2 regions of the Shewanella sp. GJ50-10 genome follow, and region 2 is predicted to be linked to the other one. Evidence: riboswitches for the same ligand, from Rfam matches in the RefSeq annotation. Region 2 holds a riboswitch; the other holds the start of a gene.

Region 1 (15,745 bases), 640 kb from region 2:
ACTGCGACTCATCAATTAAAATACAGTGTAACTTTTGGGTTTCAAGCTCAGTTTCAATCATCTTTGATAAGTTATCTTCAGCGCCAAAAACATGCGCTTCAGTTTCGATCCCTATTCTAGAGGCAACTTTTCCCACACCATATCGATCATCGATTGACGCTGTCATTACAAGCGTATTCATGCCGCGTTCACGGTAGTTATAAGATGATTGTAGAAGTGATGTTGATTTGCCGGCATTCATTGCCGAATAATAGAAATAAAGTTGTGCCAAAACAGGAGATCCTTATTGTTATAATCGTGCTTAGTCTATCATTGAATCGATTTATAGATAAGCCACGCTGGGATTAAATAGCGTGAGGCAGCTAGCAGTATTTCTTGTAAGGTTATTCATATTCATCACCCTCAAACCTCTTAACAGCTCGCTAATACATCCAATCCTGCCCTTCTTTAAAGCCTCAAAACGTTAACAATATTTACATTTTGCAATGAATTAGATCACAATTTTCAGGCCATAATGCTTCACAACAGCTACAGGTATCACGAAAGTGCAAAATCTTCATATACGATTAAGAAACAATTGATAAATTGCATGAACAACTATAATTAAGGAAGTAGAAAGTCGATGCATAAATCAATTGTCGCAGTAGCCATTGCTACTACACTCGCATTAAGCGGTTGCAGTAACACCCATTCAGACAGCGCAGAACAAGGAGCTCAAGTGCAGCTTCAAAATCCATTACTGCAAGCCAGTAGCTTGCAATATCAAGCGCCTGATTTTAGCCAATTAAAAGATGAACATTACCAACCAGCGCTTGAGCTTGGTATGGCCCAGCATCATCAGCAAATTTTAGATATCGCCAATAACCCAGCGGCGCCAACATTTGAAAACACCATTGTCGCAATGGAAAAAAGCGGTACATTACTCACTCGTACTTCTAGCATTTTTTATAACCTAACGGGCTCAAACAGCAATCCAGAACTTCGAAAAGTTCAAGGAATTATGGCGCCAAAAATGGCGGCACACTCAGATAATATTAACCTCAACCCTGAGTTATTCAGCCGTATTCAAGCAATTTACGATAGCCGCACTACCAGTTCATTAACCGCAGAAGAAACCCGCTTAGTGGAAGTTTATCATCAGCGTTTTGTCCTTGCTGGAGCCAAACTTACAGAAGCTGAAAAACAAAAAATTCGTGACTTGAATGAAGAGCAATCAACATTAACCAACGAGTTTGCTCAGCGACTACTTAGACTCAGCAAAGAGATTGCAGTTAAAGTCGATGATGAAAGCAAACTTGCAGGTTTATCCCAATCAGCCATTGCAGCGGCAAAAGCTGACGCTGAAGCGGCTGGACTTGAAGGACAATACCTTCTCAACATCACCAACACGACACGCCAGCCTGTATTAGCCCAGCTAGATAACCGTGAACTACGCCAACAGGTTTGGGAAGCATCAGCTAATCGCGGATTGACAGGTGATAACGAGACCGCTTCTTTAGTGGCACGTTTAGCCCAGTTAAGAGCTAAAAAAGCTAACTTGCTTGGTTTTGACACTTGGTCTGATTACCGCTTAGCACCGCAAATGGCTAAAACACCAGAAGCGGTATACGACATGTTCGGTTCAATGGTGCCAGCCGTTGTTGAAAACACCCAAAAAGAAGCTGCTGACATTCAAGCGATGATCAACAAAACAGGCGGTGATTTTACTTTAGCGCCATGGGATTGGGCTTATTATGCTGAGTTAGTACGTAAAGAAAAATTCGATCTTGATGCTGCATCAATCAAGCCTTACTTTGAGTTTAACCGTGTATTAGAAGACGGCGTATTCTTTACCCTTCAAGAGCTTTACGGCGTAACGCTTAAGCCTCGTCCAGATTTACCTGTATACCATCCTGATGTAAAAGCTTACGAGATGTTCGATGAAGATGGCAGCAGCATGGCAATCTTCTACGCTGATTACTTTGCCCGTGAAGGCAAACGTGGCGGCGCTTGGATGAGCTCGTTTGTGGGGCAATCTCAGTTACTAAACCAAAAGCCTGTTGTAGTAAACGTGATGAACATTAAAAAGGCGCCAGAAGGCCAACCTACGTTTGTCAGCTACGATGAAGCAACCACCATGTTCCATGAAATGGGTCACGGTACTCACGGCATGTTCTCAAAAGTGAAATACCCATCACTTGCGGGCACTTCTGTATCTCGCGACTTTGTTGAATTCCCATCAACATTTGAAGAAGATTGGGCTGCGCACCCTAAAGTATTAGCCAATTACGCTAAACACTATGATACAGGTAAGCCAATTCCTGATGATTTACTGCAAAAGTTATTAGCATCAAGAAGCTTTAACCAAGGTTTTGATACCTTAGAGTACATGTCAGCTGCGCTACTTGATTTAGAATGGCACGCATTAGATGCTAATGCACCGCTGCTAGATGTTGAAACCTTTGAAGCTAATGCACTTAAGAAACATGGCGTAGATTTACCAGCAGTACCGCCTCGTTACCGCTCAACTTACTTTGCCCATGCGTTCCCTGGTGGTTACTCAGCAAGTTACTATGCTTACATGTGGAGTGAAATCCTAGCTGCTGATGCCTTTGCTTACGTGCAAACCCAAGGTGGTTTAAACCGTGAAATCGGCATGAAGTTCAGAAAAACTATCCGTGAAGTGGGCAACAGTGTACCGCCAATGGAAGCTTACCAAAACTTCAGAGGCCAAGCACCGACGACAGATGGCCTGCTAGAACGTCGTGGACTAAAATAAATCTAAGATTTGAATAACCCACATACAAAAATGCCACTCGATTGAGTGGCATTTTTTATGGCTTACTTTCTAAACTCTAAAGTCTAAAGTCTAAAGCAATTTATAAATAGTTACTTTAAGGTCTCTTTACAAGAACCCTTCACAAGAGCCCTTCAAAAGAGCTCTTCAATAGCATTACTTGGTTGCAATTTTTAGCCCTAATACAGCCAATACAAACAATACAGAACAAGTAATAAAGCCCATAGCAACAGAACCAGTAAACCCAAGTACTGTGTAGCCCACTAAGCTTAATACCGCCACAATAACCGCGTAAGGTAATTGGGTCATAACATGGTCAAGGTGATGACAACTTGCACCAGTTGAAGACAAAATTGTGGTATCTGAGATTGGTGAACAATGGTCGCCAAATACCGCGCCTGATAATACTGCAGCAAGCATTGGTAACATCATAGTGCTGTCACTGCCCATCGCCATATCGGCAGCGATTGGTAACATAATACCGAATGTACCCCAGCTAGTGCCGGTTGAAAATGCGGTTAAACCAGCCAGTAAAAATAATACAGCAGGTAATAATGCAAACGGAATATTACCAGTCGCAAGGCTTGCCATGTACTTACCTGTTTCAAGCTCGCCAATCACAGATGCGATAGTCCAAGCAAATAACAAGATATAAATAGCTGGAAGCATTGATTTGGCACCGACCTTAAGGCCAGTAAACATCATGCTAGTGCTGATTTTTTGTTGGATTGTTAGCAGTACAGTAACCACTAAACCCACTAATGAACCGTAAAATAATGACTCACTAACTTCGGTGTTTTCAAATGCGCCTAACACACTGAACTTAAGGCCTTCGCTAGCAAGTGCATCAGCACCTGTTGAAACCATAAAGTAAATCGTTGCAGCAACTAATACAAAAATTGGTAGGAACAAGCCCATGATTTTACCAGTATCTGCTTCTGGTAAATCAGCTGTTGCACCTGGTGGTAAGCCTTTGCTTTCGTCAAACAACTCACCTTTTTGGGCATTGCGTTCATGTTGACGCATTGGGCCGATATCTAAACCGAAGATAGCAACACAAAGTAATAATAATAGAGCAAAAATGGCGTAGAAATTCATCGGTACCATTTGCAGGAACACGCTTAAATGACCCGTGTCAGCAAAACCATGTGCTGTTAAGATGCCGCCGATAAGTGCGATGATATACGCGCCCCAACTTGAAACTGGCGAGATAACACACACTGGCGCAGCAGTTGAATCTAATAAATAAGCCAGTTTTGCGCGAGATATATGATAGCGATCTGTAATAGGACGAGCGATTGAACCAACAACAATACTGTTAAAGTAATCATCAATGAAGACAACACAACCTAAAAACATAGTCATCAGCTTAGCATCACGTTTATTACGAATACGCTGATGTGCCCAATCGGCAAATGCTCGTGCAGAACCACTTACAGTGATTAATGCGGTGATCATCCCTAATACCACTAAGAAGCCAATAATCTGTAGATTCCACGCGTTTAACGCGCCGTCATCCCACACTAAGCTTGTCACAGTGCTAACTAAATGACTTGCAGCCGCACCAAACGAAAAGTCACTTAAAAGTACAACACCAGCAAGAATACCTAAGCCAAGTGAAAGAAGAACTTTACGTGTTACCACTGCTAAAATAATTGCCACTACAGGAGGCAAAAGCGAAAGTGCCGAATCGGCATAACTTGTTATCATCATTTTTATATTTTCTTCGTTGAGTACGAATGGAGGATAACTGATAAGGCAAGACAACGCAGGAAGCGAAGACAAGGATCTTTTCAGTAGCACTCCACAGTAATATCGATATCAACATCGATATCCATTGTTTTATCCTCACGGATAAAAATTACTATGACAGTGCAGCCCCTTTCGGAAACTGCCCCAGCAAACGGCATTGATATAACCTGTTCACTTCGGCACCAAATCCTTTCACGCTAAGTTATTGGTATCACCCAACCTAACCTTACTGATATTTGATGCGCCTCTACTTATGTATTCAGCAGTGCGAGAGCCTGATTTGAAGCTCTCTGCTGCTACACGCCACTATACAAACATAAGCACGAGGTTAATTACCAGATAAAAGTAGCTTATCTTGTGAGAAATAACATCACAACCAAAAAACACCACAGCAGCTTATCAGTGGTGTAACGATTTGTTAGCAAACGAAGGTTTATCCATCAATAACGACCATTTCACTTCATTATGCCGCTTTATGCTTTCTTTATTAATTGATGAGGTTAGTTTCGCAGTTCTAGCAATTGATTGAAGATGATAACTTTCACTGTCATTAATTCAGTTGATGCACTTAGTAATAAACTGCCGCATTAGAAAGTGCCACTGATGGTTATTAAGGTAAACAAGCTGGTAAATGGGCCTTATATCGCATTGCCAAATTAACCATTAAGCTATGAAAAATAACTGAGGCTGATTAATTAGAGCATATACTTAACTAAGAATATTTTACATTTACATTAGGAAACTAAAATATTGAATATGAGTAAATTCGAGACTATTTAAATAACTGGTAAATAATATGGAGCCTTCAGCGATTTAAAGAGCTTTCAACTAATAAAGAGCCTTCAGCGAATTAGAATACCTTCAGCAGATAAAGAAGACTTTAGTTATTAAAGAGACATTAGCTAAATAAGAACTTTAAACAAATAAGGAATTGATAGCGATTTAATTTGCATAAATTCAGCCAATAAGCCCCAAATAAATCCAATCATACTCGATAAAATTCTGTTCAATAGCTTCCCAAATATACCTAATTGTTTTTCTAGGCATTAAAAAAGGTTTTTGCCTGTAAGACAAAAACCTTTTTAGTCCAATCACTCATATCAAATCAATAACAGCCACAGGGAGCAGACTGGGGACTGTCAGCGATAGTTATAATGCGTTGGTTAATTCTGGGATAGCATCGAATAAATCAGCTTCAAGACCATAGTCAGCCACTTGGAAAATTGGCGCTTCAGGGTCTTTGTTAATAGCAACAATGACTTTAGAATCTTTCATACCCGCTAAATGCTGAATAGCACCAGAAATACCGACAGCGATATATAAGTCAGGCGCAACAATCTTACCTGTTTGGCCTACTTGTAAATCATTCGGTACAAAACCAGCGTCAACAGCGGCGCGAGATGCACCTACTGCTGCAGTCATTTTGTCTGCTAACGCTTCTAAAATAGCAAAGTTTTCACCACTGCCCATACCGCGGCCACCAGAAACAATCACACCTGCACTACCCAATTCAGGACGTTCAGACTCAGTGAGTGTTTGTGAAACAAACACGGTTTTAGCTTCAGCAACAAAATCAACGGTAACAGCTTCAGCACTACCTTCATTACCCGCAGCATCAAACGCACTGGTACGAACGGTTAATACTTTTTTGTCATCTAAGCTTTGCACTGTCGCTAAGGCTGAGCCTGCATAAATAGGACGCACAAACGTATCTGCGCTAACCACTTCAATCACTTCAGATATTTGTGCTACATCTAAAAGTGCAGCAACGCGAGGAAGTGTATCTTTACCAACACTGGTGGCAGCTGCAACAATATAGTCGTAATCTCCAGCAAGCTTAACCACTAACTCAGATAAGTTTTCAGCCATTTGCGCTTCATAAGCAGCTGAATCAGCAACTAATACTTTACTTACACCTGTTAATGCTTGAGCAGCAGAAACTGCTGCACCGCATGCGCTGCCAGCAACTAATACATGAACATCACTACCAATAGCTGTAGCCGCGCTAACCACTTTTGCAGTGTCTAGCTTCAAACTTGCATTGTCGTGTTCTGCTAATACTAAAATGGCCATAATTAGATCACCTTCGCTTCATTTTTTAACTTTTCAACTAGCTCAGCTACTGAACTCACCATGATCCCAGCTTGACGCTCAGCAGGAGGTGTCACCTTAACGATGTTTTGATGTGCTTTTAAGCTCACACCTAAATCGTCAATTGAAAGCGTCTCAAGCGGCTTACGCTTTGCTTTCATAATATTTGGTAGTGAAGCGTAACGTGGTTCATTTAGGCGCAAATCTGCTGTCACAACAGCAGGAAGCGGCATTTTAAGTGTTTGTAAACCGCCATCCACTTCACGGGTGACTTCAGCGCCATCAGCGCTTAACTTAAGTTCTGATGCAAACGTGGCTTGAGGCATTTGGGTTAATGCAGCAAGCATTTGACCTGTTTGGTTATTGTCGCCATCAATTGACTGTTTGCCAAAAATCACTAAGTCCGCTTGTTCTTTTTCTTGCACAGCTTTAAGAATTTTAGCAATCGATAAAGGCACTAACTCTTCATCTGTTTGCACATGAATAGCGCGGTCTGCACCCAGCGCCATTGACGTACGTAGCTGTTCTTGCACAGCTTTTGCTCCAATACTGACAACCACGATCTCTGTCGCACTTCCCGCTTCTTTCAATCGAACTGCTTCTTCTACAGCAATCTCACAAAATGGGTTTAACGCCATTTTCAAATTAGCAGTATCAACATTTGTGTTATCAGCCTTTACTCTGACTTTCACATTGGCATCGACTACGCGCTTTACAGGCACCAATACTTTCATGGGATTTCCTTCTACACCTTCAATGTATGTGGATGGCACATTGGTTGTCACCAATGCAATATGGCACAACTTTACGTCCTGTTAACGTTAACGTCAACCGAAGTCAAACACTTGTTTTATATTTTTTTGGTTAAGTTGATGCTTCTAAATAAGTTGTATTTTGTAATAATTTATTAATCTATCGCTTTAATTGCGCATTTTTATTTAATTTTTGTTCATTTAATGATTTTTTTATTTGATCCAAACAAGTTTAGTTTCTATTATTAAAGCCGATTCAAGTAACCGTGTTTTTCTACTATTATTTTTTTAACATTTTAAATGGTCAAATCAATTTACACTTTCGGTTGATTACAATTAAACAATCAAGAGTTTTGATAAGTATTATTTAATAGCCACAGAATTACTTGAGATACTTATTATTTAAAATCATTAGGATGCACATTGATATGAGTGACTTTTTAGAAATTTTAACACATGGTCGTCGTTTTAAAGCTGCAGTAAAAGAGTTATCACTAGAAGATTTACGTGAACTTTCAGTAAAACTTGAAAAGATTATTACTGAAAGAGAAGAAGACGAAAAAGCTGAATTAGAAGCAAATGCAGAACGCAACGAACGTATTGCTGAAATATTAGCTCAAATTGAAAACAGTGGTTTATCAATTGAAGATTTAGGTGAAGTCACTGCTAAGCCGGCGCCAAAGAAACGCGCTCCACGTCCAGCTAAATATCAAATTGAAGTTGAAGGTGAATTAATTCAGTGGACAGGCCAAGGCCGTATGCCAACTGTATTTAAAACGCAAATTGATGCTGGCAAGAAAATGGAAGACTTTTTAATTCCTGGCATGGAATAAAGGTTATCTTTTCTGCAATTAAAGAGCTTACTTCGGTAGGCTCTTTTTTTATCTGCATATCTCAATCAGCAAGTATTTCCACAGCCTTGCTAGCCATGTAAACTGTAACCAATAAAACCCTCTTTAATGCACTCAAAAGAATTAGGCCGTATTATGAACACTTCTCGTCAGCTTGCGTTATTCACTGCCCTTTCGACTTTACTTTTATCAGCTTGTTCAGGTAATTACACATTCAACAGTAATTTAGACGGTGAAGCGATTGATGAATACTTCAAACCTGCAGCTGTAGTGTTATACAAAGATGGTGAGCGCCCTAAAGGTGCGTTTGAAATTGTCGGGTTAGTTGAAGGCGAGTCTTGCCAAGAAACTGAAGCTGGCGTGCCAGCTAATATCGCAGATGCTCGCACAGAAGCTCGTAAAAAAGCAGTTGAATTAGGTGCCAATGGATTAATTGTGAAAAAGTGCTTATTAACAGAACAGAAAACCAATACCTGTTATACCCAAGCCTTTTGTGTCGGCCAAGCAATTAAAACTGAAATTACTGAATAACCGTTAAATATATTAGTTAAATAAATGAATAAATATTCTGAACAGTCTTTTAGTTCTCAGATAGAAGCTGTTGCAATATGTCACACACCGTACAAACAAAAATTTGGAATACCAAGACAACCTGGGTTGGTAAATGTACGAGGCTGGGTTGAACTTGCTCCACATGTTAATAACCTCGATGCAGTTCGTGGTATTGAGCAATACTCTCACTTGTGGCTGCTTTTTTGTTTTCACGAAAACTTAGCCCAGGGTTGGAAAAATACCGTTAGACCACCAAGATTAGGTGGAAATGAAAAGTTAGGTGTATTTGCCACTCGCTCTACATTTAGACCAAACGGTATTGGTCAGTCTGTGGTTAAATTACACAACGTGGTGCAACGCAATGGCAAAGTCTGTTTAGAAATATCAGGAATGGATTTATTAGATGGCACGCCCATTATCGATATTAAACCCTATATTCCTTTTTCTGACTCTATTGATAATGCCAGTGGTGGAATAGCACAGTCGGCACCTAAACTTATAGACGTTGAATTTAGCCCACTAGCACAAGAACAAATTGCTGATTATTCTAGCGCTGAGCAATTGGTAAATTTACAGCAAGTGGTTAATGATGTTTTAGCTCAAGACCCTCGTCCTGCATATAAAAAAGCAAAGTCAGATCCTAAAATATATCAAGTGGCCTTATATGATATCGATATTTTTTGGCGTATTAATAATGACAAAATTGAAGTGATTGAAATAAAGCCAACCTCGGTATGTTAACAACTCAACGCATGTCCAAGTTGCGGTAACTGCCTACTGTTATCTTTGATTAAATGCACAATAAAAAAGCCCAAAACCATGACAAATGATAAACCTGACTATCAAAGCCAACATAAAAAACGCTTATCTTGGATGCCTTGGCTTTATTTTTCATTAAAAGAAAAGCATTTGCTATGGGCTAAACCTTGGCAAGACGACATTCAACAATTATTGATGCAAGTAGAAACGATTCATATTGGTGAGCAATGTTTTATTGCCCCTGAAGCGCATTTATTTGCAGAGCGTGGCCGAGATATCCAAATCGGCAATCAATGCATGATTGCCGCCGATGTGTTTTTACATGGGCCAATCACTATGGGGAATGAAGTGGCAATTAATCATGGTTGTTCATTCGATGGTGGTAGAGTCGGCATCAACATTGGCAATAGAACACGTATTGCCAATAACGTGACGATTTATGCTTTTAACCATGGCATGTCAGTAGACTCTCCCATTTATCAGCAGCCTGTTAGTGCAAAAGGCATCACCATAGGTGATGATGTTTGGATTGGCGCACAAGCTGGTATTGTTGATGGTGTTAAAATTGGTAATCAAGCCGTCGTCGGCATGGGCTGCATAGTGACAAAAGATGTCCCTGAGTTTGCCATTGTTGCGGGAAATCCTGCCAAAATCATTGGCGATAGACGAGATAAGTAGCCTGTTAAATTACCCCACTAAAAAGCACTTCATAATGGCTTAGCCCTGACTTAAATAAGTGTTATTTACTCCGCTAAGTTGGTTGTTAGCAACATCGCTGACAACCTAGCCGATTAACTCTCTTCTATAACCGCCACAATAAAGCATTCTTCGCATCAATTATCTGGTGACAACATCGTGGCAAGTGCTAAAATGTCGCCCATTAATAGTTACTAAGTGGACATTGGGAATGCGAGTTAGCAATTACCTGCTTTCAACACAAAAAGAAACCCCTGCAAATGCAGAGGTTGCCAGTCATCAATTAATGCTACGTGCGGGTTTTATCCGTCGTAATGCATCAGGTCTATATTCATGGTTACCGAGCGGCCTACGTGTTTTACGTAAGGTTGAAGCGATCATCCGTGAAGAAATGGACAAAGCAGGTGCAATTGAAATCTTAATGCCGTTAGTTCAGCCTGCAGATCTTTGGGTTGAAACAGGTCGTTGGGAAAAATTTGGTCCTGAATTATTACGTTTCCAAGACCGTCATAACCGTGACTTCGTACTTGGTCCAACTCACGAAGAAGTGATTACTGACTTAGTGCGTAAAGAAGTGAGCTCTTATAAGCAACTTCCACTAAGCCTATACCAAGTACAAACTAAATTCCGTGATGAGGTTCGTCCTCGTTTTGGCGTAATGCGTGCTCGTGAATTCTTGATGAAAGATGCTTACTCTTTCCATTTGAATCAAGAGTGTATGGACACTACATACGCTGCAATGCATGAAGCATATAATAATATCTTCACGCGCATGGGCTTAGCATTCCGTTCTGTTATTGCTGACACAGGTTCAATTGGTGGTGACACTTCCCACGAATTCCACGTATTGGCTAACAGCGGTGAAGATTTAATCGCTTATTCAACTGATAGCGACTATGCCGCTAATATCGAAAAAGCTGAATCTCCACTACCAACAGCAACATTAGCTGCGCCATCACAAGAAATGACCCTTGTTGATACGCCTAATGCAAAAACTATCGCTGAATTAGTTGAGCAATTTGATATTGAAATCACTAAGACAGTGAAAACGCTGATCGTTAAAGGCGCAACTGAAGAAGCACCATTGGTAGCCTTAGTAGTGCGTGGCGACCATGAGCTGAATGAATTAAAAGCTGAAAAACACGAACTTGTGCTTTCACCTTTTGAATTTGCTAGCGATGAAGAAATCAAAGCGGCTGTGGGTGCAGGCCCAGGCTCATTAGGTCCTGTTGGCCTTGAAATGCCAATTATCATCGACAAAGATGTTGCTGTTATCAGTGATTTCGGCGCCGGCGCTAACCAAGAAGGTAAACACTTCTTCGGCATCAACTGGGAACGTGATTTACCAATAGCTCATGCTATGGATATCCGTAACGTGGTTGAAGGTGAAGCGACGCCAGATGGCAAAGGTACTTATGCATTTGCACGTGGCATCGAAGTGGGTCATATCTTCCAGTTAGGTACCAACTACTCAGAGGCAATGGGCGCAACCGTACTCGATGAAAACGGTAAGTCTAAAGTGATGATGATGGGTTGTTATGGTGCAGGCGTTAGCCGTATCGTTGCTGCTGCAATCGAGCAAAACCATGATGAGCGCGGCATGATGTTACCAGAGTCACTTGCACCGTTCACTGTGGGTATTTTACCAATGAACATGCACAAATCTCATCGCGTTAAAGAAATGGCTGAACAGCTATATAAAGATTTAGCTGCTGAAGGCATTGAAATCTTACTAGACGATCGTAAAGAGCGTCCTGGTGTGATGTTCAACGATATGGAATTAGTTGGCTTACCGCACGTTGTCGTCATTGGCGACCGCAACATCGATGCTGGCGTATTCGAATATAAGAACCGCCGCACGGGTGAGAAGCAAGATATCCCATTTGATCAAATTGTTGATTTCATCAAATCTTCAATTAAAGGCTAATTCAATTTAACCTTATCCAAATCGTAAAGCCTTAGTTTACATTAAGGCCTTTCGAGATAAAGACGCACCATAAGGTGCGTTTTTTTATGCCTAAGCATTTGCCCAGCCTTAAAAACTCTGCCAGTTAAAGATGAAATAATTGTTCAATTACTCGTCGAACCAGATATTATTAACCATACTGATATCATGACGTTAGTCATTAGGAAGGAGATCTTAGTTGTCAGAATCAATTGCACTTGTTTTAGGCGGTGGTGGCGCACGAGCAGCATATCAAATTGGGGTGTTAAAGGCCTTAGTTCAACTGTACCCTCGTAATCATCACATTCCGTTTGAAATAATCAGTGGTACGTCTGCTGGTGCGATTAACGCCACATCTTTAGCCACCCACGCTTCATGTTTTCACTTAGGCGTTAAAAAACTAGATTGGGTATGGCGTCATTTTGAAACGAAAAAAGTCTATCATTCATCGTTTCCTCGAGTATTTAAACATCTGTGTAAAATGGCGCTTAAAGGCCTACAGAGCGATAAAATGAATACTGATGCTGGCAGCTTATTGGATAATGCACCACTGCGCAGCCTGCTTAACCAGTTAATTGATTTTCAGCGTATTGAACGCAATATCGGCAGCGGTGCACTCAAAGCCATTAGCTTAGATGCATCAAGCTACAACGACTCTCACTCTTACAGCTTCTTTCAAGCCAATAGCAGTGTAAGTGACTGGCAAAGAGCTAGGCGGCAAGGAAATCGCTGCACTTTAACCACAGATCATTTAATGGCTACATCTGCCATTCCACTGGTTTTTCCGTCGATTAAATTGAATCAAGCCTATTTTGGTGATGGTTCAGTGCATCAACTGTCTCCACTATCCAGCCCTATACATTTAGGCGCAGATAAAATTATGGTGATTAATCTCGATAGCCCTCATCAACAGCATCATAATGAAGTCGATGCTCATCCCAAAACAGCCACCATTGCAGGTCATTTGCTCGATACTATTTTCTCAGATACTTTAAACAGTGATTTGGAGCGGTTAGAGCGGATTAACACCACATTAGCGTTAATTCCAGAAGCCGATGCTAAGCTAATAAATTTACGAAAAATTGATACTTTGGTGATAAAACCCAGTGAAGATTTAAGTGAAATTGCCGCGCGATATTTTAAAGAGTTACCTATTGCTATCAGGGTGTTACTTAAATTTTTTGGGGTTGATTGCGAAACTGATTCCAGTGTCGTTTCATATTTATTATTTGAAAAAGCCTACACGAGTGCTTTAATTGAATTAGGTTACCAAGATGCAATGACGCAAATTGATACCATCAAAGCGTTTTTTAATATCGACCCAACACTCACAAGTAACAAGTAAGTTATGTAAGTCATAGCCGACTCAATAAGTTTAAACACCAAAGGAATGCTCATGAGCGCAATAAGGATAATTGTAGCGATAGTAGCCATAATGCTCACCGCTTGCTCTGAACCACAATTAACTTTCGACCCAGACCCTGCCAAGGGAAGCTTACACACCGTCGACTGGCCAGGGGTTTATCAAGGCACCTTTCCATGCCCAAGTTGTGATGGCATGAAGACAACCCTCACTTTAATACCACCGAACCAATATAAAATCTCTACTGAACATCTAGGACAAACTCCCCTTCCATTTAAAAATGGCGGCATATTTCACTGGGATAAAACCGGCAATATTATCTATTTAGACCGTGGCCAAATTTATCAAGTCGTTGATGGAAAAATGTATTTACTGAATGTCGAAAGCCAACGTATTCGCGGCGATGATGAAGATAAATACATAGTAAATAAAATTGCAGAGCTCCCCGATGAATCATTAATAAGATCAAATGGTTCGCCTCAATCATCACATTCAAAAGATTGAACAATAAAATTCACCGTCTTAGGTGATTTTTTTTGCTTTCGTTCCAAATTAAAATTAGGTAAAAATGACCGTGTACTCAAAGTGAGTACGACTCATCACTGAGTTGAACAATCATGTTTTTTATGTGGTCATCAATCAGTTTAAGAAACACGTTGGAAAGAGATATGTCTCAATACTACAAATTTGATATCGACGACGCCCTTTGGGAAAACGAAGTTGAAGAAAAGCCAAAAGCGAAGAAGCTCAAGCAACGCAGAGTAGATGTTAAGCGTCGTTATGCAGATGATTACGCAGAGTTGGATTTTGAAGTAAACCAGTACCACTAAAGTGTTTATACTTATTCGATTAAAAAGCAAGTTGCCCCGCAACTTGCTTTTTTGTTGTCGATGACTTTATCGCCACAACAACACTTTTAATTTATTCGCTTAAAAGCGCGAAGTGCCGCCAATATAAAAGCCGTCTTCAAACGATCTGTCCGAACCACCATCATATTGGAACTTCATATTTCGATAACCGATAAAAATAGCCATATTAGGGTTAAATTCGTACTGCACTTTTGCACCTAATTCTGTGTATCCGTCAACATCTGAAAACGATAATACTGATGGTGCATAATAAGCATCACCGTGAAGTGAGATTTTATTGCCTAAGGCGAGCGTATAATGTCCACCAACAGAAATGACACTGCCATCTGGGCTGTCATCAAACCATACCGATGTCCACTTAGGACCGATTTCGATAGTATGTGCACCAGTTTGATGAGTCATATGCATTGCAAACTCAGCAAGATGACCTTTCTTATCAGAATAGATGTACCCACCTTCAAGGTTTGTATGAGGATTTATATTTGATTTTAAATTAGCAGATACCACATGCTCACTTAAGCCAAATGTAACTTCGCTCGCAGTCGCACTTAACGATAGTCCACTGACAGCCATCGCAGCTGCCAAAATGATTTTTTTCATATTACAAACCTCGGTCATAAACTTAATTTGCCGAGATTATACTGAGCTAAAATCTTTAGTCTTTATAAATCAGTTGTATCGCTCACGGTTCAAGCAATACACACACAAACTGCACACACAGAAGCAACATACACCGCATTTTGTTAATTATTGATACCCATTCGCGATTGGTTACGTATTTACTAATAACTAAGTATTCAGTGCTGAATAGGCAACCAATTGCGGGGCTATTTTTAAAAGTACCAGCTTAAGCCTGAGAGCCACTTTCAACAAAGCTTTAATCGATATATTAAGGTTGCAACATAATTTGAATTGCGCACAACTTAATTGACTAAGTTCAATTCTGCTATATAGTGATATTAAATTTATAAGGAGTTTTTATGAGCCAGTCTTTTTACGAGCAAAGTGCTGTTGATATTCAAGGCAACACAGTTTCAATGTCTGATTTCAAAGACAAAGTTGTTTTGGTTGTAAACACAGCGAGTGAGTGTGGTTTTACCCACCAATACAAGCCACTTGAACACCTTTATCAACTCTATAAAGATCAGGGTTTTGTCGTGCTTGGTTTCCCTTGCAACCAGTTCGGCGGGCAAGAGAAAGGTGATGAGGCTACCATCAGTAAATTCTGCGAGCTTAACTTTGGTGTCAGTTTTCCGCTATTTAGTAAAGTTGAAGTTAACGGTGCAAATACGACTCCACTGTATAAGTTCCTAAAGTCATCAGCCAAAGGGTTACTCGG
Region 2 (15,745 bases):
CCGTTAGTCGTGGTCAGTTTGACGCTAAGTCGCTTTATGAGTTAGTTAATGAAACTTCAGTTGAGGGCTCAGGTGGTGGGTATTTATCTAATGAAATTTCCTACCGTAGCATATTACTAAAAGAGCAATTTAAACGTGACATCCCAGTTGGACACATCCATACCCCAAGAGTCAGTGGTTATGATGCCGATACTGAATGGGCCATTGTGGAGCAAATTGTCGATATGGTGAAGCTTGCCGCAGCGCAAGAATAAGTTTTACCAGGAACAGGTTTGCCTTATAGCGGTTAATTAAGATTGCGGTAAACCTGTTCAGCACGATACACTCAAATGCGTTTATCTACCCTTGATGAGAGCCTTATAGCCAAATACTCATCACTATCATTTACAGCCCTAACAATCATCTCTTATGTTTAAATCACTGTTTAGTCGTAATTCACAAACCAAAACCACTAAGGCGACAGGTTTACGCCCAGCCAAATCACTCGTTCCCGCCCAAAGCTGTCTTCCTAAAACTGAAGCACAACAGCAAGTACTGCAAAAAATAGAAACTGACTATCAGCAAGCAGAGCTAATATTAAAGCGTCAATTTCCAAGACCCGTTGTGCAATTTACATTGAGAGGGAAAAGTGCCGGAACCGCTCATTTACAAGTGAATAAACTACGTTTTAATCCTGTATTACTGGAAGAAAACAGCGCCGAATTCATTGAACAAGTTGTGCCCCACGAAATCAGCCATTTATTGAGCTTTCAATTATATGGCCGAGTAAAACCTCACGGACTTGAATGGCAACGCATAATGCATCATGTTTTCAATGTTTCTGCAGATACAACTCACCAACTGAATACTCAATCGGTTGCTGGTAAGCAATTTGAGTACTTCTGCGCTTGCGGGCCAGTCATGCTATCTATTCGGCGCCACAATAAAGTCGTGCGTAATCAAACTCAGTACCGCTGTAAAACCTGCGCGCAAGTGCTCTCATCTGAATCTAAATAGCTATAATGTAAGCTAAAAATGCATAAGGATTTATTTAATACATAACAAGTTAATTGAAAGCATAATAAATAGCATATTCGATTGTTAAACCCCATTGCATCCGCAGTTTCAATCCCTTACCATCCTTCACAAATATCAGGTGATACCAACCCGTATCCCCTGTGCCGTATTGAATGAAGTTAGGGTTTATTTTGTCGTATCAACACCTAAGTAAAAATCACCAATTTATCGCTGTATTAGTCATCGCTATCATCGCCGTCATAACCAGTTATAGCGCAGAGGCAGCAAAGCACCCAACCAGCTTTAGAAGTGCTAAAAAAGTCGCCCAAAAAATATATAGCAATGCTTTACCTATGAGCAGTTTCTATTGTGGTTGTGATATCAATGTCGTTGGTAAACAATGGAAGCCTGATTTAGAAAGCTGTGGTTATCAAGTTCGAAAACAAATTCCACGCGCCAACAGAATCGAATGGGAACATGTGGTATCCGCTTGGGAATTCGGTCATCAACTACAATGCTGGCAAGACGGTGGTCGCAAAAATTGTGGTAGAACCAGCCCTGAATTTAAAAAAATGGAATCCGATTTACACAACCTCACCCCAGCAGTAGGTGAAGTAAACGGTGATAGAAGCAACTATCGTTTTAGCGAATGGAACGGACAAGCTACCCAATACGGCCAATGTGCTATGGTAGTCGACTTTAAAGGACGAAAAGCGCAGCCTCCTAAACAAAGCCGCGGCGCAATTTCTCGTACCTACTTTTACATGCAACAAACTTATGGGTTGTCTATTTCTTCTAGCCAGAGACGATTATTCGAGGCATGGAACAAAACTTACCCAGTTGATAGCGTAGAATGTTTACGAGATAAACTAATTGCAAAAAACCAAGGCAATCATAATAATTTTGTCTTAAAACAATGTCAGAATCTCGGCCTCATTGATTAAGGATTTACTATGCGTGTCCCAAGAATTTACCAACCTATCAATGAACTTACTGTTAATCAGCAAGTAAAATTAGATGAAGATGGCGCTGCACATATTGGTCGTGTTTTACGTATGAGCGAAGGTGAAAATATTAGCCTGTTCACTGGCGATGGCTTTGATTACCTTGCCACGATCGTGAGTGCTAATAAAAAGAACGTCACTGTTGAGATTATCGATAAAACAGAGAATAACTCAGAGTCGCCACTCAATTTACACCTAGGCCAAGTTATTTCTCGCGGTGACAGAATGGACTTCACCATTCAAAAATCGGTTGAATTAGGTGTTACCACCATTACACCGTTATTTTCTGATCGGTGCGGTGTAAAACTTAATGGCGAACGTTTAGAGAAGAAAATTAACCAATGGCAAAAAATTGTTATCAGTGCCTGTGAGCAATCAGGTCGCAGTTTTGTGCCAACAGTTAGACCAGCAATGACTTTAAGCCAATGGTGCGCTGAACAAACAGATGCATTAAAGTTAAACCTACACCCTCGCGCTGCGCACGGCATTAATGGTTTAGCATTAGAAAATACCAAAGTACGGTTATTAATTGGCCCTGAAGGCGGTCTATCAGAAGAAGAGATAGCGATGACAGAAACGCACCTCTTTACCGACGTATTACTTGGTCCACGAGTATTACGTACAGAAACAGCTTCACTAACCGCGATTACCGCTTTGCAATTACGATTCGGTGATATCGGTTAATCAATGATATAAGCATTGAGAAAATAAGGATAAAGGTATGATAAAGCTCGGCATAGTAATGGATCCAATCAGCGAAATTAACATTAAGAAAGACTCTAGTTTTGCAATGTTAATGGCTGCTCAATCACGCGGCTACGAACTGTATTACATGGAAATGCAAGATCTTGCTATGGTCAATGGCAAGGCTATGGCAAACATGCGTTCGTTAACTGTTGAAGATAATGCCAGCAAATGGTTTGAACTAGGTGAAAGCGTTGACACCCCACTTGCCGATCTTGACGTCATCTTAATGCGAAAAGACCCGCCATTTGATACTGAATTCATATACGCAACTTACATGCTTGAACGCGCTGAAGAAGAAGGTGTATTGATCGTCAATAAGCCGCAAAGCTTACGTGATGCTAATGAAAAGCTGTTTACAGCTTGGTTCCCTGAATTTACGCCAGAAGCCGTGGTCACTCGTGACGCAAAGCGTATTCGCGCTTTCTTAGCAGAGAAAGGCGATATCATTCTAAAACCACTTGATGGTATGGGCGGTGCATCGATTTTCCGCGTAAAACAAGATGATCCTAATATTGGGGTGATTTTAGAAACCTTAACCGAGCACGGTACCCGTTACGCTATGGCTCAAGGTTTTATCCCAGCAATCAAGCAAGGTGATAAACGTATTTTGGTGGTAGATGGTGAACCTGTTCCTTATTCATTGGCACGTATCCCAATGAAAGGCGAAACACGCGGTAATTTAGCAGCTGGCGGTAGTGGTGTTCCTCAACCTTTATCTGAAAGTGATTTTCATATCGCGCGCACTTTAGGCCCAGAGCTTAAAAAGCGTGGACTGATTTTTGTGGGATTAGATGTTATCGGTGACAAGCTAACTGAAATTAACGTTACCAGCCCAACGTGTATTAAAGAAATTGAAGCCGCATTTGATGTGGATATTACTGGCATGCTGATGGATGCCATTGAAGTACGGATTAATAAACAAGCTTAATCTACGGTTCTGCCTATCATCCAATCTTGATAGGCAGACAAATTAAGCCTTTAACCCCTTTGTATTTTCAGGACTAACAATGCCAATAAAAACAACACTGAGCTTAATACTCGGGATGTTCCTGTGTTTTTCAACTAGCACATTTGCCAATGCACCATTAGCAAATACGCCATTAACCGATACTGCAACAACTGAAACGGCTCAATCACAAGCAAAACAAACAGCCTCACAGATCCAAGTTCAAGTATCTAGTGTGTCTGACGCTTCAATTACCAATACATCAAAAGCCAGTGCATCAAAAGCAGCTGAGTTAGCAAATACCGACCCCGCAAAATTACCAGCGAACATTGTCGCCCCAATCACCAATGTAGCGAGTAAAAAAGTTAAGTCATCAGCACCTTCAAAGCCAAAAAATATGATCATCATGATTGGCGACGGTATGGGCCCAGCCTATACAACGGCTTATCGTTACTTTAAAGATAATCCTGATACCGAAGAAATGGAACAAACCGTATTCGACCGTTTACTCGTCGGTATGGCGAGTACTTTTCCCGCGCCAGTAAGCGGCTATGTTACTGATTCAGCAGCATCTGCAACGGCTTTGGCCACTGGGTTTAAAACCTATAATGGCGCCATTTCAATCGATGTAGATAAACGTCCGCTGACCACCATTATGGAAATGGCTAAAAAGGTTGGACTATCAACTGGTGTAGCTGTTAGTAGTCAAGTTAATCATGCAACTCCAGCCGCCTTTCTTGCCCACAATGAGCATCGCCGCAACTATGTACAGATTGCCGAAGGGTACTTAAAGTCTGATGCTGATGTGATCTTGGGTGGTGGGCAAAAATACTTTTCTGATGACTTATTAGATGAGTTTAAAGCTAAAGGCTATCAGCATATTACGGAATTTGAGCAACTCGATAGCATCACCAAGCCAAAGGTTTTAGGCTTATTCGCTGACGTGCAACTTCCTTGGGTAATAGACGAGCAAGAAGCTTATAAACTCAGTACCCTAACGAAGAAATCACTCGAGTTACTATCACAGAATGAGCAAGGGTTTATATTGATGGTTGAAGGCAGCTTAATTGACTGGGCAGGACATTCAAATGATATTGCCACAGCCATGGGTGAAATGCAGGAGTTTGCCAACGCCATTGAAGTGGTCGAGCAGTTTGTACGTGAACGTCAAGACACACTTATGATTGTTACCGCAGACCACAACACAGGAGGACTGTCTATAGGTGCTAATGGTGAATATGAGTGGAACCCTGCAATGCTGCATGATATTAAAGCTTCACCACAAACGATCTCTGAAGAATTAATCGCGGTAGATGACTGGCAACAACGTTTTAACCAACTCATTGGCTTTGAAGCTACAGCCGAAGAAATTTCCAGCCTTAATTCTGCAAGAATGCAGGGTCAAAAGCAGTTATATAAATCAATACTGCAAATCATCGATACCCGCACTAATACCGGATGGACATCTGTAGGTCACACAGCTGATGATGTGCAAGTATTTGCAGCAGGGCCTGGTGCGTTATTATTTAGTGGTCATCAAGACAATACTGAAATCGCAACTAAAATGATGAGTTTATTACCTAAAGCAATCAATTAATCAGAGTCGATTTTTTTACCTTAGATAAGCACCAAACAGCTTCATATTAAGAGCAACCTAATCACTATATGTAGTTTGCGTTGCTCTTTTTGCTTACAGCGCCATAGTGCTACGACAAACTGAACAGTTGACTACTTCTTTGCTATAATCCGCCGTTATCTAATGCGTTAAACTATTAAGGTCGATTCTGTGCTCACCAACACTTCTCAAGTTCTGCTACGTAACATTCAATTTATCGAAAACCAGAATGTATTGATTTTAAATCATGAAGCAGATGCATTAGCCGTTGAACTATTAGATGCCGCCGCTTCTGTTACCGCTTTAGCGTTAGACTTTAATCACCACCAACTATTAGCCAAGCACAATAAACCTAATTTTCATGCCCACTTTGGTCATGAACTGCCTGCAGATGCAAAATTGCAGACGTTCGATGCCGTGGTCATTTACTTCCCGAAAGCCAAAGCCCTCGCGCCTTATCTTTTCCAACTTGCAGCAAAGCACCTGAGCATTGGCGGCACCTTAATTGTCATCGGTGAAAATAAAGGCGGAGTTAAATCGCTTGCAAAGCTATTACCTAATTACTACTCAACGGCCTTAAAGCGTGACAATGCACGTCATTGCTTACTCTTCGTCGCTGAATTAAATCAAGATGCACCTCAGTTGAACATTAACGACTGGGTAAGCAAGTACCAACTTGCTACGCCACAAGGCGAGATTACAATTTGTAATTTAGTTGGCGTCTTTAGCGAGAAAAAGCTCGATCAAGGTACTGAGCTATTGTTATCACACTTACCAAATCTTTCTGGTCGAGTGCTTGATTTCGGCTGTGGAGCAGGTGTCATCAGTGCTGCGATGCTCAAAGCTAATTCAAGTCTTAACGTAGAGTGCATTGACATTAACGCCATGGCATTGAAGGCATGTGAATTAACCCTTGCAGCAAATAATATGATAGCCAAGGTTTATCCATCAGATGGGTTTAAGCAAATATCAGGACAATTTGATGGCATCATCTCAAACCCACCATTTCATGACGGTTTAGCCGCTACGACACAAATAGCTAAAGACTTCGTTAAGTCGAGCGCAAACAGTTTATCTAACAATGGGGTATGGCAAATCGTTGCAAATAGAAACCTGCCTTATGCCGACACAATTGCGGCTGAATTTGGTCAAGTAAATGTTCCGGCTGAAAACAATAAATATAAATTATACTTTTTCCATAAGTAACAAAGAATTAACACTTAGTGTTCTTCATCACGTAATCTGTCAAATAGTCTGAAATCATCAAATAATTGACTAGTTTTTATCACAAAAAACCGCTACATTTTATTAATTAATAATAAAAAATCGCCAAAAAGGCGCGTGGCCCGTATTTTAAAACGGCCAGATAATAAGAGGTTTTATGCTGGATTGGAGCTTAGCGGTTTTAAATGAAAACCAAACTCAGGTTGAGTTTCGTGTTATTCCTAACACTCATGGTCCAGTGTCAGAAGACGATGTCAACCAACTGCTAACGCAGCCAGAGTTTGCCATGTTGCGCCCTATGCAGCACAACATTCATAAAGCCGTGGCAGAAATTAATGCACTAAGTGGCCAAGACAATGGTCAGCATGAATTATATTTTGTTATCGCTGAACGTGCTGATGGCAAAGTCACTATTGAAATCAGTGAAGATAAAATGTCTGCCTCAATGACATTAGAAGCAGCTTGGGGGGAAAAGACCCTTCACTTCCTATGATCCTCAACGCCCTCAAATCTCACAAAGTTAAAATGGGCTTAAGCAAGCCAAAAATTCAGTCTTTAATCCAACAACTATCCATCTTACCTCCAGGGGAAACTTGCGAAAGCCCCATCGCTATAGGCAAACTTGCAATCAACGGTGTAAATGCCACGCTAGACAGAAAAGTTCCTCTTGCGCGCGAGCGATTATTACAGCCCCAAGAGCGCGAAGACGGCTCGGTCGACATGCGAAACTTGGGCGCCATGATCATGGTAAAACCTGGTGATGTACTTATGGTTAAAACGCCTGCAACACCAGGGACTGCTGGTTATAACGTTCATGGTGATGCCATACTGCAAGTTGAAGGAAAAGATCTATCAATGCAGCCAGGAACGGGTACAGAACTATCAGCTGAAGATCCCTATCAACTGATTGCCAATGTAGCTGGCCAACCTGTCGAAAACCGTAAAGGTATGCAGGTTGACGATGTCCTGCAAATAAAAGATGTGGATGTAAAATATGGCCATGTTGATTTTGAAGGAAGCATTCTAATCACAGGTGACGTTCACGAAGGCATGCAGGTTAAAAGCACCGGTGATATTACAGTTATGGGTTTTGTTGAATCGGCGACTTTAGAAGCTGCTGGCGATGTCATTGTCAGTAAAGGCATTATTGGAAGACAAATTAAAGAACATGAACTAAGTAACAATATCACAGCTCAAGGACAGATTTGCGCCCAGTTCGTGCAGTATTCAAATTTAACGGCTCACGGTGACATTCTAGTTACTAAACAACTGCTACATAGCCATTCGCAATCAGACAATGCCATTATTGTCAGCGATCCCAATGCCAAACGAGGCGATCTTGTTGGCGGTATAGCAACAGCCAAAAAAGGCATCAAAGCCGTAGCTTTTGGCGCTACAGCAGGCACGAAAACTGAACTATTTTGTGCTATGCACCAAGCTGAACTTAGAGCCGAAGTAAAAAACTGTGATGCAAAAGCTAAACAGTTGGTGGTTGCAGGGCTCGATATTGAAGCTAGATTAAGAAAGCTGCCTCCAAAAACTGAATGGCAAACTGATGCAGGCATGATTGAGCAAGTCAAAATGATGCTCGATGAGAAAAAACAGGTTGCGAGTAACCGCGCCAAGGCAGAATCAGAATGTAAGCAGCTGCAGCAAGAGACCGAAGGATATTACAGCAAAAACTTTATCCAAGCAGAAAAGCATATTTTTGCTAATGTCGAAATTCATATTGGTCCAGCTAAAAACCGCACCCAACGAGAACACGGCCCATGCCATATTAAAAACCTTCACAATGAAATAAGTTTTGATTACGGTAGTCACTAAGCCCTCGCTGTAATAAGTTAACCTTAGGCAGTCAACAGATAGTGATGGGTCTTATGGATACGATTTATTGGCCTGCAATCATAAAGCAGCAACACAGTGAAGAACTCATATACCTAGCCAGCGAAAGAGACTGGCTAGAGTTTTGCTGTTTACAACCTCATGTAGATGATAGCCAAGATAAACTGTTAGATAGTGCTGAGGTGACATTTGATATTGTTATCCAACCACAGCAGAAGCCTTATTCAACGTTGTCACCGGCGACTGCTGATTTACCGCAACTCATTATTAGTCAACGCCCTATCGATTTAGTCAGCTTTATTCATTATGTTCGTGAACATGCCGTGCTAAATGGTCATTGCTGTAGTGCTAAGTTAGTTTTCAGCGATATAAAACAAGGGATCGAAACCGTCGCATACCTTGAGTCTAATTAACAGAAGTCGACTTAGTTAGGGCTGTATTTTAATTCGCTTGAGTCACCTCCTCCTATCAGGCAAAATGCCTAACGTTTTGAATAATAGATTCATCTTTAGTAAGTCACTAAAAAAATCAAAACAAGCAACTTTCACTTTAATCAAACACAACAATGGAACAGCTAAATTTATGGAACTGCTGAATATAGAATGCCTTGGCAAACGTTTGCGATTAGAAGGCTCTATGGCGGGTTGGCAACAACTTTACTGGGACAATCAAATTGTTTCTCAAAAATCTGCCTCAGTGGATAATCAAGCTTTTAATATTCATGAATTTGAGCTGTCTCGCCCCGCTTCCATGCAAACACCAACTACCGATGGTGTGATCACTGAAGTCAGCAAAACCATTATCAAAGTTCGCCTTGAAACCGATGTTCAGTGGCAACCATTTTTAATTAACTATGTGGTTCTTGTTGATAACGAAACCATTGCTGAAGGGCAAAGGAATACTAAAGACATTGAGCAACAAGTCCCTGAAGTCGCTCCGGTAAAAACTCAAAAGTTCAGTATGATTGGCCTTGCTTCTTTAGGCTTTAAACTACTTAAAAGTGCCAAAGTAATCAAAGCTATGTTAGCTGCTGCAAGTGTCGCCGCTTATTCGTGGTTGTTTTCTATCGAATTTGCCTTAGCTTTAATTGCCTGTTTAGTTATCCATGAATACGGCCACATTAAAGCAATGAAACACTTTGGTATGAAAACCAAAGGGATTTACCTTATTCCATTTATGGGCGGCTTAGCGGTCAGTGATGAGAGAATCAATACCCGCTGGCAAAACGTTGTTATTTCCATCATGGGGCCGACATTCGGTTTGTTGATGTCCATAGGCTGTATGGTGGCATATTGGGTAACTGGCAATATCTTTTTTGCAGGACTCGCCAGTTTTAATGCCCTATTAAATCTGTTTAACTTACTGCCTATTTTACCCTTAGATGGTGGGCATATTCTTAAAAGTATCACCTTCTCCATGAACAGCATGGTCGGGCTTATCGCCTGTATCGCGGGTGCGGCAGTTGGCGTGTTTATCAGCTACAGCTTAGGATTAGCACTACTGGGGTTCTTACTACTCATTGGTAGCTTAGAAATAGTCTTTGAATGGAAAACCCGTCATCAAAGCCATCTATTACCATTAGATAGATACGGCCAGATCTTCTCAACCATTTGGTACTTTTTAACTGTGGGTATTTTGATTGCCATAATCTGGTACTTTGCAGGCTCTGGTGATGAAATGCTCGCAATGCCACTTGAGATTTTGAAAAGCTAAGCCTAACTCTAAATCTAAGTATAAGTTGTTAAATGAAAACTCTGAGCCGTTGAACTTTGAAGACTAGACTTAAAAAGCACTAAGCTTAGAAAGAACTAGGCTTTAAAATAATAGATTTTTTAAAGCTCAAATACCTCTGTCATCACTTTATAAAGCTCGGTGCCTTGATGCACCGATGCAGATGCAAAGTGTAAAACAGGAACACAATCACAAGGTAAACTTACAGGTAGTAACGCTTGTTCAGTGCCGTATTGATCTAACCTTAATAAGTTAACTAAAGGCTCACCTGCTGCTAATGGTTTACCAAGTTCAGCACAATACTCAACTAAGCCAGCTTTAGGTGCGTGGAACTTTCTATAATTAGCTAAATAACAACCCCAGCGAGGCATTTCAGCTGGCTTAACCTGCTCTTTTATCACCCCGCGATGGCTCAAATAAGCCAAAATTCCCAACGCATCTTCTTTAGCATCAGCCATATCAATCCGTTCTTGGCTTGCAAGCTCCATAGTAAACGCTGCAACAGGTACAGCAAACTCACGACCTAAAGATGCGCAGTGTTGCTGCAATTGCCACCACGGATAAAACGCCGCTTCATCCATGGCACCGCCAAACTCATTAGGGATAATCAATGAAAATGGAATCGAAAATAGCGCAGCAGATCCCATATCATATTCAGGGCAATAGAGATGTTTCGCAGATTTGGGGCCCGTATGTAAATCCAACACAATATCGGCATCATGAGCCATCGACTGCAAAGTCACCGCTAAACGATGACCCGTGCTAATTCCCCAGCCATTATTTAACCGAGTTTGACAGCTGCTTAGTAACAATTGTCTAAATGCACTAAATAACTCTACATCATTCAGCTGTTTATTTGCTTCAAACCAACGAGGGATATCAGCAACGATGGCGGCATGTTCATAATACTCACGATTCCAATTAACCCCAGTGATAGGATCAAATCGACCTAAAGTAAACTCACCGCTTTTTTGGTTTATCCCCAAAGGATTCGCTAATGGAACACAATGAATATCACCAAGCACAGTGTAGCCTTCAAGCATTGTCATTAACTGATGTATGACTGCATTACCCTGTACTTCTGCTCCATGGACATTGGCTTGAATATAAACTGACGCAGCATTTGCATCGCTTCCCTTATAAGTATAAATCGGCGCAGTCAGTGTTTGGCCTGTTGCCAACTCACCTAACGCCACACTTGATACCAATGCTTTGGAAGTAAAACTTGCTGCAGTCATATTATTAGCCACCGACATTCATGAGAAATAGTGATTTACATTATTCGAATAAATTCTGATGCAGTGAATTTACCACATCAGCTGCTTCTGACTCTGCCACTAAAACACATAAATTATGCGGGCTAGCGCCCTGACAAATCATCCGTACATTATGGTTTTCAAGCACAGAGAACACGCGGCTACAGATACCCGCAGTTGACGCAATTTTATTACCAATAATTGCTACTAATGCCAACTTGTCTTCGACTCGAACACGGCAATGCTGCGATAGCTCTTGTAGTAGTGACTCACTTAATAAGCCTTGGCCACTTGAATCAGAACCAGTTTTATCCAAAGTCAGTGATACATTCACTTCTGAGGTCGTAATCAAGTCGACCGAAATTTTATGTTTAGCGAGCGTTGCAAACGTTTCAGCTAAAAAGCCCTGTGCATGTAACATTTGTAGGCTATGTAAGTTCAATAGTGTTTGATCTCGTCTTAGCGCTACTGCGCGAAACACTGGGACTTCTTCAACTTGATGGCGGATCCAAGTTCCTCCTTGCTCTGGTGCTTTACTTGAACCGACAAACACTTGAATCTTTTGACGAACAGCCGGAAGAATAGTCGCTGGGTGCAATACTTTTGCGCCGAAAGTAGCCATTTCAGCGGCTTCGTTAAAGCTAATTTCTGGGATAGGTCGAGCATTAGGCGCTAAACGTGGATCAGTAGTGTAAATCCCAGCGACGTCAGTCCAAATTTCAACCGCATCCGCCTTTAATGCTTCAGCGAGTAATGCTGCAGAGTAATCACTACCACCGCGACCTAATGTCGTCGTACGACCTTCGCTGTCGGCACCAATAAACCCTTGAGTCACTATAACCTGCTCAGCTAAAAGCGGCGCTAAATGCGCAGCCCCCAACTCAGCAATCTGCTCGATTTGTGGTTCCGCACGACCAAAGTGGCTATCAGTTCTCAATACCTGTCTGACATCAAACGCGCTTGACGGTGTGCCCTTTTGACGAATTACAGCAGAAAATAATAACGATGAACATTGCTCACCCATTGATAAAAGCTCATCAATAATGGCTTTACTTCTATCAAGCACTAATGCATCGCTGAGTGATGACATACGACTTAAGAGTTTATCAATGGTTGCGGCCACATCTTGAGGACGTTCTAACTTATCTACAATGTCATATTGTACTTGTGCTATTTGAGTCAACAAGGTCATGCGGCGCTGATCATTGACGTTCGCTTGAGTCAGCTCGACTAACAAGTTAGTCACACCACTTGAAGCGCTTACGACAACAACACGGGTATTGGGATTTGCAAGAATGATATCTGCGCAGCGATTCATCGCTGCAAAATCAGCAACTGATGTGCCTCCAAATTTAGCAACGACTAAACTCATGACAACACCTCTGCGGCAAACTGATTAAAACATACAGATTGAAAAACAAGATTTAAAAACATGATTACACTCCGAACTTACTTCGTTCGAAGAGCCTGGTGCAGTGATAACGCACCCTTAAAGAAGGGAAACAGCAATCTTTCACCAGAAGCTCTCCACCAATTAATAGGTGACAATCGTTAGGATTCAGCCTAATCGACCGACATGAAGTGAAACCAATCACTTGCAATATCTCGGCGCTAATCTCCCTCATAAGTCGTCATCGGAATTGGTTTTCCTCAAACTTACTACCTAGCAAACGCTCCTCTTCTGTTTCTTCCCTAAGGAAGAAAATGAAAAATACCAATAAATACACATCCAAGTCAATTCAGATGTGTAATAAATTTACCAAATAACAGAATATTAAAAACAGGACACTTATTTACTTAAAAACGTAAAGGTGGTGATTTACTAAAAATAAAAGCTAAAACACTTTAAATACAGTAACAAAGAAGACGGTAAAAAACAGTTTATCGGATGTTTTAAGCGGGAATGAATCGATTTGAAGCCCATAAACCATAACCAGAAATCATTTATCGGTTCACAATAAAGCGTTTATAGGTGTTTAATTGACTAAAATTCATCAAATCCAATAAAAATTATAGAGCAACAATTCAATTCCCGATTTCAGTTAAACAACAAATACAGCTTGAGAGTCGTTACATTTGCTATTTTGGCCACTCAATTAAAGGTATTGAGTAACTGCGCAAATTACTCATGTAAATCAGGTAACTCATTCACCACTTGCGAGCGAGCAAAGAAATCACCAATCATCACTTCTGCATCAGGGGCTTCGCCGCATGCTACCAATGACAATAAACCTTGGTTAACATAATAAATTGCATGCTGTTTAAATTCTCGACCTAACTCCAGTGCTTGTTGCTTATCAATAAACACAGCCCAACTTTTCTCCATATGGGATAAATCAGGAGCGGCACCAATTAAAGAACGATAAGGGCTGTTGTATTGTTCAATCTTCCGCTGTAAGCGACGATCTAATAAGCGGTTTTGACAGGGAGTCAAAACATTTCCCAAAGGGTTATGAGCTGTGACAATTGCGAAAGGAATATCGTTAGATAGGCCTTGTGTTAGTAAAAATTGTGTTCCTTGATACTTGTGCCAAAGGCTATCGATTAAATTATCCATCATTTAATATTCTCTATTGAACCCAGTTAAGTGTAGCAAACCCTATGTCGCGACAATACCCATGTGACTCAAGTCACAAGAACAATAATTATATTATCACATAAAATCAATAACTTATCTAAAAAACCAATTTTGTAACAATTATGGAGAGTAAATTTGTTAACATTTCATTTGTTAACAAATGCCTAAAACGAGTACAATAATCACCACTAGCTAGATTTTGCTACATAACTATAAGTTGTGATACAAGCTGTTACATTAATCGGTACACTATTTAGCCATTAATTATTCAAGCTTGAACATTTTGTTCTACATTTTAGATGATACAAATATAGGACAATATTAAATTGCCAAGGAACTTTTATGAGCAATTTAATCTCATAGTGTAATGAATCTTTGTTTTAATAGATCTTTCGACTGATTGTGAGTGAGTTAGAACTCATCATACAATCGGAATATTGATTTTTTATGATCACATTTATGTCACGAATGTTTCTTTTTAATAATGTATTAAGCTGAGTGTATATAATGTAGCTAGTCATGAAGCGTGTTTTGTTCAGGGCAGACATAGATAAACACCTATCGTGAAATGTATAAATTATCGGCGCTTTCATTATTTAAGTAGCGCCACCGCCCTAGTGCAACATGACTAGAATCGAATTGTTTTTAATTTAGGTAAATAACATGCAAAACCCACACATTCTTATTGTTGAAGATGAAGCTGTAACCCGTAATACACTGCGTAGTATTTTTGAAGCAGAAGGGTATGTAGTAACTGAAGCAAACGATGGCGCTGAAATGCACAAAGCCATGCAGGATAATAAGATTAATCTTGTTGTTATGGATATCAATCTTCCTGGTAAAAACGGTTTATTGTTAGCTCGTGAACTTCGCGAAATTAACAACATCGGCCTTATCTTCCTTACTGGCCGTGATAATGAAGTTGACAAAATTCTTGGTCTTGAAATTGGCGCTGATGATTACATCACTAAGCCATTCAACCCACGTGAATTAACTATCCGTGCTCGCAACCTATTAACTCGCGTTAACAGTGCTGGTGCAGAAATCGAAGAAAAAGGCTCTGTAGAGTTCTACCGTTTCAACGGTTGGAGCTTAGAGATCAACAGCCGTTCTTTAGTTAGCCCACAAGGTGAATCTTACAAGCTTCCACGCAGTGAATTCCGTGCGATGCTTCACTTTGTTGAGAACCCAGGCAAAATCTTAACTCGTGCTGACCTGTTAATGAAGATGACAGGCCGTGAACTTAAGCCACATGACCGTACTGTTGACGTAACGATTCGTCGCATCCGTAAGCACTTCGAAAGCTTACCTGATACGCCAGAAATCATCGCGACTATTCACGGTGAAGGCTATCGTTTTTGCGGTAACTTAGAAGACTAATTTCACATTAAGTGAAAACAAAAAAGCCAAGTCCATGACTTGGCTTTTTTATTATCTATCCTTTTCCAAAGCTAATGTCAGCCCCAACTAAACCTCTCACTATTTTTGAAACCGAAGAATAGTGATGGTTTACGCTAAATAAAAAGAGTTCAGCAAATTAATTTACACAATTGACTAATGAGCCTAATAATCGTACAAATATCAATTCACCTAAAGCATGGATGAATAGCAAAATGGATACCCAAGCTTCAAAAATTGAAGCATTAACAGCACAAATTGCAAAGCTTGAACGTGAAAACGAAGCTTTAAAACTGCAGCGAAACCAGATACAACAACAGCTATCAGCTACGCTAGATGGCACTGGCCTGTGCTTGTGGGAGCAACATGTGCCAACGGGTGATTTACGGATATATAATCAAGAATGGG

The links. Region 2 has a riboswitch for lysine ahead of lysC (lysine-sensitive aspartokinase 3). Riboswitches for the same ligand answer to the same signal wherever they lie in the genome.
Region 1: linked by a shared signal. The riboswitch ahead of AC0L4E_RS12730 (Na+/H+ antiporter NhaC family protein) and the one ahead of lysC (lysine-sensitive aspartokinase 3) in region 2 are both predicted to bind lysine.

What each region holds. Positions count from the first base shown of each region.
Region 1 covers NZ_JBVVSS010000001.1:3,018,448-3,034,192, forward strand. The annotation lists gene AC0L4E_RS12720 (thymidine kinase) at 1-271, opposite strand, end outside; gene AC0L4E_RS12725 (M3 family metallopeptidase) at 623-2,758, shown strand; gene AC0L4E_RS12730 (Na+/H+ antiporter NhaC family protein) at 2,933-4,489, opposite strand; lysine riboswitch at 4,566-4,786, opposite strand; gene AC0L4E_RS12735 (electron transfer flavoprotein subunit alpha/FixB family protein) at 5,678-6,601, opposite strand; gene AC0L4E_RS12740 (electron transfer flavoprotein subunit beta/FixA family protein) at 6,604-7,353, opposite strand; gene AC0L4E_RS12745 (H-NS histone family protein) at 7,800-8,204, shown strand; gene rcsF (Rcs stress response system protein RcsF) at 8,358-8,753, shown strand; gene tsaA (tRNA (N6-threonylcarbamoyladenosine(37)-N6)-methyltransferase TrmO) at 8,778-9,515, shown strand; gene AC0L4E_RS12760 (acyltransferase) at 9,594-10,211, shown strand; gene AC0L4E_RS12765 (proline--tRNA ligase) at 10,441-12,156, shown strand; gene AC0L4E_RS12770 (patatin-like phospholipase family protein) at 12,374-13,519, shown strand; gene AC0L4E_RS12775 (copper resistance protein NlpE) at 13,571-14,041, shown strand; gene AC0L4E_RS12780 (small highly charged protein) at 14,206-14,367, shown strand; gene AC0L4E_RS12785 (YfaZ family outer membrane protein) at 14,467-15,006, opposite strand; gene AC0L4E_RS12790 (glutathione peroxidase) at 15,387-15,745, shown strand, end outside.
Region 2 covers NZ_JBVVSS010000001.1:3,655,681-3,671,425, forward strand. The annotation lists gene AC0L4E_RS15385 (pyroglutamyl-peptidase I family protein) at 1-254, shown strand, start outside; gene AC0L4E_RS15390 (SprT family zinc-dependent metalloprotease) at 409-996, shown strand; gene AC0L4E_RS15395 (endonuclease) at 1,239-1,940, shown strand; gene rsmE (16S rRNA (uracil(1498)-N(3))-methyltransferase) at 1,950-2,684, shown strand; gene gshB (glutathione synthase) at 2,722-3,675, shown strand; gene AC0L4E_RS15410 (alkaline phosphatase) at 3,755-5,290, shown strand; gene AC0L4E_RS15415 (methyltransferase) at 5,480-6,514, shown strand; partial or broken gene AC0L4E_RS15420 (DUF342 domain-containing protein) at 6,690-8,356, shown strand; gene AC0L4E_RS15425 (DUF4144 family protein) at 8,410-8,787, shown strand; gene AC0L4E_RS15430 (site-2 protease family protein) at 8,957-10,087, shown strand; gene AC0L4E_RS15435 (succinylglutamate desuccinylase/aspartoacylase family protein) at 10,207-11,343, opposite strand; gene lysC (lysine-sensitive aspartokinase 3) at 11,384-12,733, opposite strand; lysine riboswitch at 12,874-13,050, opposite strand; gene AC0L4E_RS15445 (DUF3293 domain-containing protein) at 13,484-13,918, opposite strand; gene arcA (two-component system response regulator ArcA) at 14,603-15,319, shown strand; gene AC0L4E_RS15455 (sensor domain-containing diguanylate cyclase) at 15,553-15,745, shown strand, end outside.